One region of the Streptomyces sp. NPDC059534 genome, then DNA from elsewhere that is predicted to be linked to it. Evidence: riboswitches for the same ligand, from Rfam matches in the RefSeq annotation. Region 1 holds a riboswitch; the other holds the start of a gene.

Region 1 (7,603 bases):
GCCGCCCACTCGCCCGAGACCCGGGTCAGCGGCATCGCGGCCGGGCTCCACGCGGTCCTGGCCCTCCCGCCCGGCACCGAACAGGAGGTCCTCCGGGCCGCCGCCTGGCACGGCCTTGCCGTCCAGGGCGTCAACCAGTTCCGCCGCCCCACCGTTCCGCCCACCCTCGACGGCCTCGTCGTCGGCTACGCCACGCCCCCGGACAGCGGCTGGCAGAACGCCCTCCGCGCCCTGTGCCGGGTCCTGCCCTGACGGATCCGGGGCGCCCGCGTCAGGGCGTGCCCGGGTTCCGTTCCGGCGCCGGGTCCGGCCCCCGTCCTGAGCCGGGAGCCGCGCGGTCGCCGGCGCGGTCGCCCGCGCCGGATTCCGTGCCGCCGCCCGTGCCGCCCGTGCCGCCCGCGTCGAGCCGCGCGGCGGCGTTCCCGGCGGGTTCCGCCGCGTCGGCCGGCGCGGGCGGTTCGCCGAAGCGGGCCAGGGTGAGGGAGCCGGCGACGGCGATGGCGAAGCCGGTGACCGCCAGCCAGCCGAGGCCCTCCCGGGTGCGGTCGCCGAGCCAGACGACCCCGACGATGGCGGGGCCGATCGTCTCGCCGAGCACCGCGCCGGCGGTCGCCGTGGTGACCGAGCCGCGCTGGAGCGCCGAGGTCAGCAGGAGGAACGCGGCCCCGCCGCCGACGAGGAGCGCGTACCAGACGGGGTCGGTGAGGTCGATGCCGTCGATGAGCCGGACCGCCACCTCCACCACCCCGAAGCCGAAGCCCGCGCCGAGGCCGAGGACCAGCGCCCGGGAGCGCGGCGGCAGCCGGCCCGCCACGACGCCCAGCAGCAGCACCCCGAACGAGACCGCGAGCAGCGCCCAGCGCAGGGCCTCCGAGCCGTCCCGGTGCCCCTCCTTGCCGGAGGCGACGGCCAGCATCGTGAGCCCGGCGCAGACCACGGCGACGGCCGTCCACTCCACCCGCTTCAACCGCACCTTCAGCACCCGTGAGGCGATGACCGCCGTGACGGCCAGGCTCGCGGCCAGAGCCGCGCCCACCACGTAGATGGGCAGGGTCCGCAGCGCCACGATCTGCAGGACGAACCCCAGCCCGTCCATGCCGAGGCCGGCGATGTAGCGCCACTGCCGCAGGGCCCGCCACATCAGCGCGACGTCGACCCCGCTGCCCGTTCCCGGCTCCGCGGCGCGGGCCGCCATGGCCTGGAACACCGAGGCGGCACCGAAGCAGACGGACGAGGCGAGCGCACAAATCATCCCGAGAAGCACGAAACGACTCTAGGTCCTGAGGCCGGAAATCACCGGCCTACACTGTGCGGTCGCGACGGTCGTGACCGCGATGGACGCGACCGCGAAGGGGAGGCGACGGACATGCGCAGGCTCAGGTCGAGCACGGTGGTGCTCGGTGGGATGGGTGTGCTCGCGGCGACGATCACCGCGTGCGGTTCGGATCCGGACAAGCGGTGCGTGGACCCGCTGACCCGCGAGGAGCTGCCCAGCTATCAGTGCGAGAGCGGCGGCGGGGGCGATGACGACGACGACAACGGCGGCACCACCCACCGCGGCTCGTACTACTACGGCGGTTCCGTCCGCGACCGGAAGGTGAGCGGCGGCAGCTTCGACAAGACGGCCGTCGACACCGGCGGCTTCGGCTGCTCCGGCACCGGCGGCGGCTGAGGCGGGCGCGGCACCGTGGAACGGCACACCATCGAGCCCCGTCCGGACTGGCAGCGGATCGTCGAGGAGCAGGGGCTTGTCTACCCGCTGACCCGCTACCCGGACGATTCGCTGCGCCCGTACTGGGACGAGAGCGCGTACTACTCCTTCACCCTGCCCGAGGTCGAGGCGCTGGAGGAGGTCGTCGAGGAGCTGCACGCGCTGAGCCTCGCGGCGGCCGCGCACATCGTCGAGCGCGACCGGTTCGCCGAGCTGGGGATCACCGACCCCCGGCTGGCCGGCCTCGTCGCCGAGTCGTGGCACCGCCGCGCCGAACTCCCCTCCCTCTACGGCAGGTTCGACCTGCGCTACGACGGCACGGGTCCGGCCAAGATGCTGGAGTACAACGCCGACACCCCCACCTCGCTCGTGGAGGCGGCCGGCCCGCAGTGGTTCTGGATGGAGGAACGGTTCCCCGGCGCCGACCAGTGGAACTCCCTCCACGAACGGCTCGTCGACGCCTGGCGGCGACAGGCCCACCTGCTGCCGCCCGGCCCCGTCCACTTCGCCCACTCGGACGGCGACGAGCTCGGCGAGGACCTGATGACGGTCGCGTACCTGCGCGAGACCGCCCAGCAGGCCGGGCTCGACACCGAGGCGCTCTCCGTCGAACGCATCGGCTGGGACCGCCTCTCGCGCCGCTTCGTGGACGACCGGCTGCGCTTCCTCCGCAGCTGCTTCAAGCTCTACCCGTGGGAGTGGCTGACCACCGACCGCTTCGGCCGGCACGTCCTGGACACCCTCGACAACGGCGGCGGGACCGGCACCACCTGCTGGATCGAACCCGCCTGGAAGATGCTGCTCTCCAACAAGGCGCTGCTCGCGATCCTGTGGGAGCTGAACCCGGGCCACCCCCACCTGCTCCCCGCCTACCTCGACGGTCCGCGCGAACTCGCCACGACGGGCGGCTGGGTCGCCAAACCGCTGCTCGGCCGCGAGGGGGCGGGCGTCACCTTGCACGAGGCCGGCACGGAGCCGTTCGTGCGGGACGGGGACGCCTGCTGCTACCAGGAGCTGGCCCCGCTGCCCGACTTCGACGGCAACCGGGTGGTGCTCGGCGCGTGGGTCGTCGAGGACGAGGCCGCGGGGCTCGGGATACGGGAGTCGGCGGGGCTCGTCACCGACGAGTACGCCCGCTTCCTCCCGCACGTCATCCTCTGAGACCTCCTCCGCGAGGAGACCTACTCGGCGACGAGACCTACTCCGCGACGTACTCCCGCAGCGGCGCGGGCGTCAGCCCGGCGGCCGCGGCCAGGTCCAGGGCTCGGGCCAGGTCCTGCGTCACCGTCTCGTTGAAGTGCAGCAGGATGATGTCGCCGGCCTTCAGCCGCGGGGCCGGCGGGGTCCACTGGCCCCAGGTGGTGAGGTCGTACGTCCAGGTCACGACCGCCTTCGCGCCGCAGGCGCGGGCCGTGGTCCGGGTGGTCGCGTCGTACGTGCCGTACGGCGGGCGCAGCAGCCGCGGCCCGTCGCCGAACTGCGCGAGATGCCGATCGCGGGCCCCGCACACCTGCGCCTTCTGGCCGGCGGCGTCGAGGGTGGTCAGGTCCGGGTGGTCGACGGTGCGGTTCTCGACGCGGGAGCGGCCCTGGTCGAGCAGCGTGTGGAAGTAACCGGAGTCGTACGAATAGGCGCCGGGGAGCAGGAACAGCGAGGCGGGCACCCGGCGGTCCAGCAGCAGCTTCGCGGCCGCCGGGTCGTGGTACCAGCCGTCGTCGATGGTGATGAAGACGACCGGGTCGGTGGTCTCGACGTGGGAGACCACCGGGACGGGCTCGGGCCAGGCCGCCCGGGGGGCGGCGTGCGCGGGTCCCGTGAACGCGCCGAGGAGCGCGAGCGGGACGAGGGCGGCGAGCGCGGCACGCACGGCGTGACGCAGACGGAGTCTCGGCATGGCCGCATCATTGGCCTAGACCAACTGTCGTGTCAATGGTCCGAGTTGCCCCGCCCGCGCCCCGCGCGGACACGCCCCGCGCCCGCCGCCACCGGACGCCGTCACTCCGACAGAACGGCCCTCAACTGCTCCAGACCCCAGTCCAGATCCTCCTTCGAGATCACCAGCGGCGGCGCGATCCGGATCGTCGAACCATGGGTGTCCTTCACCAGCACCCCGCGCTCCATCAGCCGCTCCGAGATCTCCCGGCCGGTACCCCGGGACGGCGTGATGTCCACCCCGGCCCACAGACCGCGCCCGCGCACCGCCTCCACCGCACCGCCGCCCACCAGCAGCCCCAGCTCGGCGTGGAGGTGCTCGCCCAGCTCCGTCGCCCGCTCCTGGTACTCGCCCGTCCGCAGCATCGCGATCACCTCCAGGGCCACCGCGCAGGCCAGCGGGTTCCCGCCGAAGGTCGAGCCGTGTTCACCCGGCCGGAACACCCCCAGCACGTCACGGTCGGCGACCACCGCCGACACCGGCACCACACCACCGCCCAGCGCCTTGCCCAGGATGTACACGTCGGGGACCACGCCCTCGTGCTCGCACGCGAACGTCCGCCCCGTCCGGCCCAGGCCCGACTGGATCTCGTCCGCCATGAACAGCACGTTCCGCCGGCGCGTCAGCTCCCGTACCCCCGCCAGATAGCCGGCCGGCGGGACCAGGACCCCCGCCTCGCCCTGGATCGGCTCCAGCAGCACCGCCACCGTGTTCTCCGTGACCGCGGCCTCCAGGGCCGTCAGGTCCCCGTACGGAACGATCTCGAACCCCGGCGTGTACGGACCGAAGTGATCCCGCGCCTCGTGGTCCGTGGAGAAGCTGACGATCGTCGTCGTCCGGCCGTGGAAGTTGTTCCCCGCCACCACGATCTTCGCGTGCCCGTCCGGCACGCCCTTCACCTCGTACCCCCACTTCCGGGCGGTCTTCACGGCCGTCTCGACCGCCTCCGCCCCCGTGTTCATCGGCAGCACCGCCTCCTTGCCGCACAGCTCCGCGAGCCGCGTACAGAACTCGGCGAAGCGGTCGTGATGGAAGGCCCGGGACGTCAGCGTCACCCGCTCCAGCTGGGCCTTCGCGGCGTCGATCAGACGCCGGTTGCCGTGCCCGAAGTTGAGCGCCGAGTACCCGGCGAGCATGTCGAGGTAGCGACGGCCCTCGACATCGGTCATCCAGGCGCCGTCCGCCGAGGCGACGACGACCGGAAGGGGGTGGTAGTTGTGCGCGCTGTGCGCGTCCGCGGCAGCGATCGCGTCTTCTGTCCTCGACACGGGATCTCCGTTCGTCCTGCGGATCGGGGTGACCCAGGGGGCTGTGGCCCCTTTCATATCGTCGCTCGGATGCCGGAACGGGAAACCTCGGCGACGGCGCGCCCGCTACTCTGGAAACACGCACGGCGACTGGCGTACGGGGAAGCGACCCCGGGGGAGCCGTGCGCGGCAGACCACACGAGACGCCGCTCGCCTGGGCGTCACGGGACCGAAGTCCCTGGTGGCGCCGCGCCTCTCACGCAGTGCCCCGGGACCCGTCGACGCCCGGAGGACACCACCATGACCAGCCCGCAGCCGCACCCCGCGCTCGCCGCCGCCGACCCCGAAATCGCCGCCCTCGTCGGCGCCGAGGAACGGCTCCAGAGCGAGACCCTGCGCCTCATCCCGAGCGAGAACTACGTCTCCGCCGCCGTGCTCGAAGCCTCCGGCACCGTCCTCCAGAACAAGTACAGCGAGGGCTACCCCGGCCGCCGCTACTACGAGGGCCAGCAGAACATCGACCAGGTCGAGACCCTCGCGATCGAGCGCGCCAAGGCCCTCTTCGGCGTCGACCACGCCAACGTCCAGCCCTACTCCGGCTCCCCGGCCAACCTCGCCGTCTACCTCGCCTTCGCCGAGCCCGGCGACACCGTCATGGGCATGGCCCTGCCGATGGGTGGCCACCTCACCCACGGCTGGGGCGTCTCCGCCACCGGCACGTGGTTCCGCGGCGTCCAGTACGGCGTCCGCCGCGACACCGGCCTCGTCGACTTCGACGAGGTCCGCGAACTGGCCCTCAAGGAGCGCCCGAAGGTCATCTTCTGCGGCGGCACCGCGCTGCCCCGCACGATCGACTTCGCCGCCTTCGGCGAGATCGCCCGCGAGGCCGGCGCCGTGCTCGTCGCCGACGTCGCCCACATCGCCGGCCTCATCGCCGGCGGCGCCCACCCGTCCCCGGTCGGGCACGTGGACGTCATCTCCACGACCACCCACAAGACCCTCCGCGGCCCGCGCGGCGCCATGCTCATGTCCCGCGCGGAGTACGCCAAGGCCCTCGACAAGGCCGTCTTCCCCGGCCTCCAGGGCGGCCCCCACAACCAGACCACCGCCGCCATCGCCGTCGCCCTCCACGAGGCGTCCCAGCCCTCCTTCCGCGACTACGCCCACGCGGTCGTCGCCAACGCCAAGGCCCTCGCCGAGGCGCTCCTCGCCCGCGGCTTCGACCTGGTCTCCGGCGGCACCGACAACCACCTGATCCTGATGGACCTCACCCCCAAGCAGGTCCCCGGCAAGATCGCCGCGAAGGCCCTCGACCGGGCCGGCATCGTCGTCAACTACAACACCGTCCCCTACGACCCCCGGAAGCCGTTCGACCCCTCCGGTATCCGTATCGGCACCCCCTCCCTCACCTCCCGCGGCCTCGGTACCGCGCACATGGCCCAGGTCGCCGAGTGGATCGACCGCGGCGTCGCCGCCGCCGGCACCGGCGACGAGGACGCCCTCCTCGCCGTCCGCGCCGAGGTCTCCGACCTCATGTCCGCCTTCCCGGCCCCCGGCCTCCCGTCCTGACCCACCCGACCCACCGGCCCGGCCCAGGGATCACCCGGGCCGGGCCACCGGGACCCGCCAGGAACTTGCCGGGCCACCGACCCGCCAGGACCCGGCCACCGACCCGGCCAGGACTCGGTCAGGAGCCACCGGGATCCACCACCGGGACCCACCCAGCCCCACCAGGCCCATCAGCCTCGCCCGGCCCGACGGCTGGGGCCACCGGGCCCGCCGCCGCCCCGGCCCCTCAGCCGACCGATTCCGCCGTGCGGCGGGCCCGCTCCGCGTCCGGTATGCCTTCCAGGCGGAAGGTGAGGGCGGTCCCGTTCACCGTCCAGAGGAGGGTGGGGCCCGCGGTGCGGACCTCGTGCCTCCAGGGCGCACCCGCCCCGTCCGTCATCGGGAAGGTCAGCAGGTGAGGGGCCGCGAACCAGTAGCCCTGCGCGCCGTCCGGGAGGTCGACCCAGTCCGGGTTCGTCGTGACCTGCTTGGCGAAGCCGATGTCCAGGCGCGCGGGGAACTCGTCGAGCCGGATCGTCCGCCCGCCGTCGCGCCAGCAGAGGCTGATCACCGCCCGGCCCCGCTCGGCCGACCCCGTCACCACGGCGGCGTCCGGCGGGCCGAGCACGCTCGGTATCTGCGGCTCGAAGCCGGCCAGGCGCCCGGCCTCCGCCGGCGGCACCGGGTCGGGGCACCCCGGCACCGGCCCACCGGCCGGGACCCGGACGCCGTCCGGGTCGTACCGCACGGCGACCCCGCCGAAGCCGAACCAGTCCGCCACCGTCGCCCGCACCGGCGGCGTCAGCACCAGCACGATCAGCACGCCGGTCAGACCCGCCACCAGCGCCCGCCACCGCTCGCGCGCCCACCCGCGCACCGATGCCCACCACCGTGCCCACCACCGCGGCCGGACCGGCTCAGGCTCCGGCACCGGGGTCGGGACCCGCTCGGCGAGGAGCTGCGCCAGCACCCGCTCGGCCATCGACTCGCCGTCCACGTCCGGCACCCGAAGCCGCCGCCCCAGCTCCCTCAGCTCGTCCGGCAGACCCTCGTCAGCCACGCTCCCCACCTCCTTCCCGGCCTTCCCCCAGCACCCGTCCCAGCTTCTTCAGGGCCCGGCTCAGCCGGGACTTCACCGTCCCCCTCGGCCAGCCGAGGGCCAGG
Region 2 (7,603 bases), on a different contig from region 1:
GAGTCCAGGCGCGCGCGTACGGGAGGAAGCTGGGGCGCCGGGACGGCGGCGCACAACGCCCGCCAGACCACCACGTCGTCCTCACCCCACGTGCTGTACGCCCAGTCGGCGAGCAGTCCGGGGTCGCCCCGGTCCACCAGCGCCGCCCGAAGCCGGCCCGCGAGCCGCTCCCTGAGCCGTACGACCCCGGGCGCGGTCGACGACGGGAGCAGCGGGCCCGGGTACTCCGCGGCCGCCGCAGCGACCGCGCCCGAGGCCAGCCGCCGGTCCACCGCCGCGAAGTCCGCGTCCACGGCGCCCGCGAGGCGGTACGGGCGGGAGCGCAGCACGTCGGGGCCGACCAGTGCCCGCAACCGGGACAGCTCTGCCCGCAACGTCACCGGGGTCACCGACTCGTCCTCGTACAGCAGGGTGAGGAGCCCGTCGCCGCCCACGCCCTCCGGGCGGTGCGCGAGGAGCACCAGGATCTCGCTGTGCCGGTGGCTGAGCCGCACCCGCCGTCCGTCGACGGAGAGCACGGCCTCGTCCCGGCCGAGCGCGGACAGGGAGAGCCGCCCGGGCTCCGGGGCCGGTGCGAGGAGGGCCAGTTGCGACTCGGCCGCCCGCGCGACCGCCTGCACGAAGCCGAGGCTGTGCGGGTGGGCGAGCCGCGCCCCGCCCGTGATGTCGACCGCGCCGAGGACCCGCCCGGTGCGCGGGTCGTGCACCGGTGCGGCGGCGCAGGTCCACGCCCGGACCGTACGCCGGAAGTGCTCGGCGGCGACGACCTGCACCGGCCGGTCGACGGCGAGGGCGGTCCCGGGCGCGTTCGTCCCCGCCGCCGACTCCGACCAGCGGGCCCCGGCCACGAAGTTCATCCCCCGTGCCTTCCGGAGCGTGGCCGGGTGTCCCTCGACCCACAGCATCCGCCCGGCCGCGTCGCAGACGGCGAGCAGATGCTCCCCGTCCGTCGCGTACGCCCCCATCAGCTCCCGGATCACCGGCATCGCCGCCGCCAGCGGATGGCCGGAGCGGTACGCGGCGAGCTCGTCCTCCTCCAGCTCCACCCGCGCCGCGCCGTCGGGGCTCACGCGCGCGCGTACGGAGCGTCGCCAGGACGCGGCGACCAACGGCCGCGCGTCCCCGGCCGCCTGCCGGGTCTCCCGAGCGCCCTGACCCGGCGCCGGGGCGGCTTCCGGATCCAACCGCGGATCCAAGCCCGGATCCGAAAGTGGTACCGGGCCGACCCGCGCCCCCCGATCCCGCGCCGGTTCCGATGTGCCGGCCATCCATCCGTCGCTCAACTCGGCCTCCCCGTCGAGGTCGTCACGGCCCGTCCGGGTCATCGTGGTGGTCGTACGGGCCGTCGACAAGCGGCCGGACGCCGTCGCATATGCACCCTGTCCGGGACCCGCCCCGGGCCGCTCACGTAGAGTGGGGCTCGGGCCGTGACTGGCGCTTGAGGTGGATCACCACCGGGGAGCGGCCCGGTGGGGCGCGTCGTGACGGCGCGGTTCCGCCGATGCCGTGCGCCTGGGCGAACCACCGGTCAGAGACGACGCCCAGGAGTTGCCATGTCCACCAGCACCGCCACCCTCATGGACGGCACGGCCCTCGCCCGCCGTACGGTCGAGGAGACCGCCGCCCGCGCCGCCGAGATCACCCGTCGCACCGGCGTCACCCCGTGCCTCGCGACCGTCCTCGTCGGCGCGGACCCCGCCTCCGTGACGTACGTGAAGATGAAGCAGAACCGCTGCGCGAAGGCCGGAATCCGCTCCAAGCACGTCGAGCTGCCCGCTTCCACGACGACCGAGGAACTCGTCGCGGCGATCACCGCGCTGTCCGAGGACCCCGAGGTCCACGGCATCCTCCTCCAGCACCCGGTCGGCCCGCACATCGACGAGCGCGCCGCCTTCGAGGCCATCGCCCCGGAGAAGGACGTCGACGGCGTCACCATGGCCTCCTTCGCCGCCATGGGTTTCGGACTTCCCGGCTTCGTCTCCTGCACGCCCGGCGGCATCATGCGGCTCCTCGACGCGTACGACGTCGAGCTCAGCGGCAAGCGGGCGGTCGTCGTCGGCCGCAGCGCGATCCTCGGCAAGCCGGCCGGTCTGCTCCTCCTCGGCCGGGACGCCACCGTCACCTACTGCCACTCGCGCACCAAGGACCTCTCCTCCGTCGTCCGCGAGGCCGACATCCTCGTGGCGGCCGTCGGCAAGCCGAACTTCATCAAGGGCGAGGACATCAAGCCGGGCGCCGTCGTCATCGACGCCGGCTACAACTCGGGCAACGTCGGCGACGTCGACTTCGCCTCGGCCGTCGAGCGCGCCTCCCTCATCACCCCCGTACCCGGCGGCGTCGGCCCCATGACCATCGCCGTCCTCCTCGCCCAGACCGTGGAAGGCGCGGAGCGCCAGCTCGGCCTGTAGGACCGGACCGGCCCCGTCGGCGCCCCGTGGTGGAAGCCCGGCGCGCCCGACCCGGTGGGAGGGGCGCGCCGGAGCGACTGCCGTTCTTCCCATACTCGGATCCAGGCCGGACCGGACCAGACCGGATCCAGGCTGGACCAGGCTGGACCAGACCGGACCCGGCGGGACAAGACCCGCCCTGACCCGGCCAGGCCGGTCGCAGCCGGCCCGACCCACGGCCGCCGGTCCCCACCCGGATCGGTCGCGTGCCTACGCGTCCTCGCCCGTGGCACCGCCGGTCAGCGCCGTCGCCAGGGCGACCGCCGGGTCACGGTCCGGCGGCCCGGCGGGGGACCACTGAGCACCGGCCCTGGCGTACGGCCACCAGCGGCCGTCGGCACCGAGCCGTAGTTGTGCCTCCGTACCCACGGCCGTCCAGCGGCTGCCCGACCGCCGCAGTACGGGCCGCTCGTCGTCCTCCCATGCCTCGGACAGCCGTGCGCCGGCCCGGGTGAGGTGTTCCGCGTCCGGGGTCCACTCCTCCTCCAGTACGGAGAGGGCGGCGGCGCCTCCGAGGCGCCACGCGCGCGTGGCCAGGTCCAGCTCGGCCGGTGTCCGGCCGGAACCGGCGGCGAGCCGAGCCGTGATCCACGACACGGGCGAGTCCGCCGCCAGCCGTACGGCGTCCTGAGTGGCCGTCAGCGGCGCGACCGCCGCGTCCTGTCCGGCGAAGGCGGCCAAGCCGCCCGAGGGGTCGGGAGCGGTGGCGCTGCCGTGGACACCCGCGGGATGGGGTGGGGCGGCCGGGCCGCCGGCGGCGCCGAGGGCGGCCACGAGCAGCCGATGGGCGCGCGCCGCCGCGTCCGTCGCCAGGAACTCCAGCGCCGTCGGGTCGATCCCCGGCTCGGGGTCGGTCTCCGTGTCCAGGCCGGGCGAGACGCCCGGGACGGCGAGGGCGGTCGGGGGCGCGGGCAGCGGCGGCAGGAGGAACCCTTCCGCGTACGCGTCGGCGGCCGACACGCCCGGCATGCCGCCGACGCCCACCGCACCGTCCGCGGCCGGCGTGCCGTCCCCCTCCCGTCCGCCGTGCGCCGACGGAGCCGAGGCACGGGCGACGCTGCGCGCCTGGAGCTGGTCCAGCAGGGTGCGTTCGCCGCGTCCCCGCATCAGCAGCAGGACGAAGGGGTCCTCGTCGAGGAGGCGCGCGACCTGGTAGCAGAGCGCCGACGTGTGCGGGCAGTGGTCCCATGCCTCGCAGCCGCACTCCGGCTCGAGGTCACCGACGCCCGGCAGCAGATCGAGCCCGGCAGCCGCCGCGTCCTCCACCAGGTGGGGCGGCATCTCGCGGTCGAGGAGCGCGGCGATGTGCCCCGCGCTGTCCACGGCGAGGTCGAGCAGCCGCTCCCACTCGTCCTCGGAGAGCTCCCTTACGAGCACGTCGCCGCGGTACGCCGTGCCGTCGCGGTCCTTGACGACCGCCGTGATCCGGCCGGGCCGCACCGTCACGGCGCCCACCGCTCCCGCGCGCGCGTGCCGGCGTCCTGCCTTGAGCTGCACGTTGTCGAGCGCGGTGTCCTCCAGGGCCTTGAGCCACGCCAGGCCCCACCAGGTCCGGGCGAACGCCTTGCCCTGCGTCGGCGGCAGCGCCGCGAACGTCCGCTCGTCGCCCCCGTGCCCGGCGCCCGGCGCGCCGCCGTGTCCACCGCCCGGCGTGCCCGCGTGACCGCCGAGCGGTCCGTCGCCGCGCCCGTAACCTCGTCCGGTCCCGCTCATCGTCCGTCCCCTCGCAGTCGCACCAGCTCCGCCAGTTCGGCATCGGTCAGTTCGGTCAGCTCACGCGGGGCGTCCGCGCCCGTCCCGAGCACGCTGTCCGCGAGTTCCTTCTTGCGGTCGAGCATGGCCGCGATCCGGTCCTCCACCGTGCCTTCGGCGATCAGCCGGTGGACCTGGACCGGCCGGTCCTGCCCGATCCGGTAGGCGCGGTCGGTGGCCTGTGCCTCCACGGCCGGGTTCCACCAGCGGTCGTAGTGGACGACGTGCTCGGCCCGGGTGAGGTTGAGACCCGTCCCGGCGGCCTTCAGGGAGAGCAGGAAGACGGGGACCTCCCCGTCCTGGAAGCGGGCGACCATCGCCTCGCGCTCGGCGACCGGTGTGCCGCCGTGCAGGAACTGCGTCCGCACGCCCCGCGCCGCCAGATGCGCCTCCAGGAGCCGGGCCATGGCCACGTACTGGGTGAAGACCAGTGTGCGGGCGCCCTCGGCCAGGATGGTGTCGAGGAGTTCGTCCAGCAGCTCCAGCTTGCCCGAGCGGCCCTCGATGCGCGGCCGCTCCTCCTTGAGGTACTGGGCGGGATGGTTGCAGATCTGCTTGAGGGCGGTCAGCAGCTGCATGACGAGGCCCCGGCGTTCCATGCCCTGGGCCTCGGCGATGGCCGCCAGGGTCTCGCGTACCACCGCCTCGTAGAGTCCGGCCTGCTCCGGCGTCAGGGAGACGGCCCGGTCGGTCTCCGTCTTCGGCGGCAGCTCGGGTGCGATGCCGGGATCGGACTTGCGGCGGCGCAGCAGGAAGGGACGGACGAGGGCGGCCAGCCGCTCGGCGGCGGCCGGGTCCGTACCGCTCTCGACGGCGGCGGCGAACCGGGTCCGGAAGGCGCCCAGGGTGCCGAGCAGCCCCGGCGTGGTCCAGTCGAGGATCGCCCACAGCTCGGAGAGGTTGTTCTCCACCGGTGTGCCGGACAGGGCCACGCGTGCGCGTGCGCCGATGGTCCGCAGCCGACGGGCCGTCGCCGAGTACGGGTTCTTGACGTGCTGCGCCTCGTCCGCGACGACGAGTCCCCAGTTCCGCGCGGCGAGCCGCTCGGCGTCGAGGCGCATGGTGCCGTACGTGGTGAGGACGAAGCCGCCGTCGGCGAGCCCGTCCAGGTCACGTGTCGCGCCGTGGAAGCGGCGCACCGGCGTGCCGGGCGCGAACTTCTCGATCTCCCGCTGCCAGTTGCCCATGAGCGAGGTGGGGCAGACGACGAGTGTGGGGCCCGCGGCGGCCGGGTCGGTCTGCCGGTGCAGATGGAGCGCGATGACGGTGATCGTCTTGCCGAGGCCCATGTCGTCGGCGAGACAGCCGCCGAGGCCGAGCGAGGTCATGCGGTGCAGCCAGTCGAGCCCGCGCAGTTGGTAGTCGCGCAGGGTCGCCGCGAGCGCCGCCGGCTGGGAGATCCCGGGACCGCCGCCCTCGGGGTCGGCCAGCCGTTCCCGCAGCCGCTCCAGCCAGCCGGTCGCCGCCACCTCGACAGGGCGTCCGTCGACCTCGGTCGTGCCGGTGAGCACGGCCGCGAGGGCGTCGACCGGTGTCACCTTGTGGTCCTGGTGCGCCCTCGCCCGGCGCACCTCTGCCGGGTCGACGAGGACCCAGCGGTCACGCAGCCGGACGAGTGGCCGTCCTGCCTCGGCGAGGCCGTCGAGTTCGGCCCGGGTCAGCTCGCGGTCACCGACGGCGAAGCGCCAGTGGAAGGCGAGCAGCGCGTCGGCGGAGAGGAAGGAGGGGAGGGACGAATTGGAGTGGCCGTCGGCCGAGCCCGAGGAGAGGCCGTCCTCGAAGGGGCCACGCCCGCCGGAGCCGTCCTCGAAGGGGCCACCCCTGCCGGAGCCGCCCCCGTTCCCGCTTCCGTCGCCTCCCGGGTCCACCCCCGCAGGGCCGATCGCCGCGCGGGCGGTCAGCCGGTCCGAGAGCTCGCGCGGCCAGTGGACCTGGACGCCCGTCGCCGCGAGGGCGTGGGCGGCCGGGCCCAGGAGTTCGGCGACCTCCTCGTCGGCGAGTTCGACGGTGTCGGGGACGGCCGCCGAAAGCAGCGGGGCCAGCGGGGGCCAGGCCCGGGCGGCGCGGCGCAGGGCGAGCAGGGCGTCCATGCGGGCGCGTGGGCCGAAGGCCGCCCCCGCCGGGCCGGAGCCCGCCCATACCTCCGCCGCGTCCGCGACCAGGGTCGGGTCGGCGACGCCGTGCAGCTGGAGCACCGCATGGAAGGCCGGCGCGTCCTGGGCCTCGACGGTGAAGCCGGGAAGTTCGAGGCGGAGCGACAGCCGGACCCCCGCGTCGTGGACGGCGGCCACATCGGCGGCCCACGCCCGCTGCTCCGGGATGGGTTGGGGCTCGTCGGCGGCGAAGGCGGGGCCACCGGCCGCGATCGGAGCCGCCGGGGTACGGGGGAGGGTGTCGGCGACCGCGTCGGCGAAGGCACGGAGCAGCGCCTCGGGTTCGGGCAGCAGCAGCGGCTCGTCCAGGGACAGGGGGACGGCGTGGGCCACGGGCGGCATCGAGGCGGCGAGCGTACGGATCTCCGCCAGCTCCTCCGGGCCGAGGGGACCGATCCGCCATGCGTCGTGGTCTTCGGCGGTGAGGCCGGGGAGGAGGAGGCCGCGGGAGACGAGGTCGAGCGCGAGGAGCGACGCGGCCCCCCAGAAGGCCGTCGCCGGGGACGCGGAGTCCGAGAAGCGCGCGCGGGCGAGCAGCGGCAGGGCGTCCCGTACGGGAACGGCGTAGGCGGGGACGGTCACGGGCTGGTGGCCGTCCCCGTCGACGACCGTCAGCTCGACGTGCGGTGACGCGGGGCCGCCGTCGGTGGCGGAGCCGTGCTGGGCGTCGCCGCTCGCCGGGCCTCCGTCGAGCAGGGCCTCGCCGTCCGGCGACCAGAAGGCGATCCGGCCGGCGCGGGGCGGATCGGCGGGAAGGAAGACGGCGGCGTGACGGGTGAGCGCGGGGCGGAGCCCGGGGACGGCTTCGGGTGCGGGTTCTCGAACGGGAGCGGGAACAGGAGCGGGTTCGCGGGCCGAATCATCGGGTCCGTGCGACAGCGACAACGCATTCCTCAAATTTGACTACCTGGGGACCGAGCCGCCGAGGTTACCTCACCGCAGGCGTCTGACGGGCCATCAATCGCGGTGATCCACCTCACAGGTCACGGGGGTGGGGCTGGCCCCACCCCCGCACCCCGGGCCACCCCCTGCCGGGGACGGGTGGTGACGCCATGGCCCCGGACGATCACGGATCCGTACGTTTCCGGTAGGCGCAGACGACCGCTCGTCACCGAACGCCGGCGAAGCCGATCGCCCCCCCGGCCGCCCCGTACGACCGACAGAAACCGGAGCCCCACATGTCCCAGGCCACCGTCCTGCCCCCGGCCGCCGCGCCGTCCGTGGTGCTCCCCGCGGCCACCGCGAAGCACG

Evidence for each region. A riboswitch is a leader RNA that binds a small molecule or an ion and turns the genes downstream of it on or off. The one in region 1 is predicted to bind ZMP and ZTP.
Region 2: linked by a shared signal. The riboswitch ahead of ACFVZH_RS09090 (bifunctional 5,10-methylenetetrahydrofolate dehydrogenase/5,10-methenyltetrahydrofolate cyclohydrolase) and the one ahead of glyA (serine hydroxymethyltransferase) in region 1 are both predicted to bind ZMP and ZTP.

The regions. Positions count from the first base shown of each region.
Region 1 covers NZ_JBHWAQ010000006.1:287,237-294,839, reverse strand. The annotation lists gene ACFVZH_RS10550 (PLP-dependent aminotransferase family protein) at 1-252, shown strand, start outside; gene ACFVZH_RS10545 (hypothetical protein) at 272-1,252, opposite strand; gene ACFVZH_RS10540 (hypothetical protein) at 1,367-1,672, shown strand; gene ACFVZH_RS10535 (glutathionylspermidine synthase family protein) at 1,688-2,872, shown strand; gene ACFVZH_RS10530 (polysaccharide deacetylase family protein) at 2,910-3,605, opposite strand; gene rocD (ornithine--oxo-acid transaminase) at 3,707-4,912, opposite strand; ZMP/ZTP riboswitch at 5,028-5,118, shown strand; gene glyA (serine hydroxymethyltransferase) at 5,192-6,460, shown strand; gene ACFVZH_RS10515 (hypothetical protein) at 6,687-7,499, opposite strand; gene ACFVZH_RS10510 (RNA polymerase sigma factor) at 7,492-7,603, opposite strand, start outside.
Region 2 covers NZ_JBHWAQ010000005.1:308,409-316,011, reverse strand. The annotation lists gene ACFVZH_RS09095 (GAF domain-containing protein) at 1-1,268, opposite strand, end outside; ZMP/ZTP riboswitch at 1,418-1,525, shown strand; gene ACFVZH_RS09090 (bifunctional 5,10-methylenetetrahydrofolate dehydrogenase/5,10-methenyltetrahydrofolate cyclohydrolase) at 1,554-2,408, shown strand; gene ACFVZH_RS09085 (SWF or SNF family helicase) at 2,658-4,160, opposite strand; gene ACFVZH_RS09080 (SNF2-related protein) at 4,157-7,237, opposite strand; gene ACFVZH_RS09075 (fatty acid desaturase family protein) at 7,531-7,603, shown strand, end outside.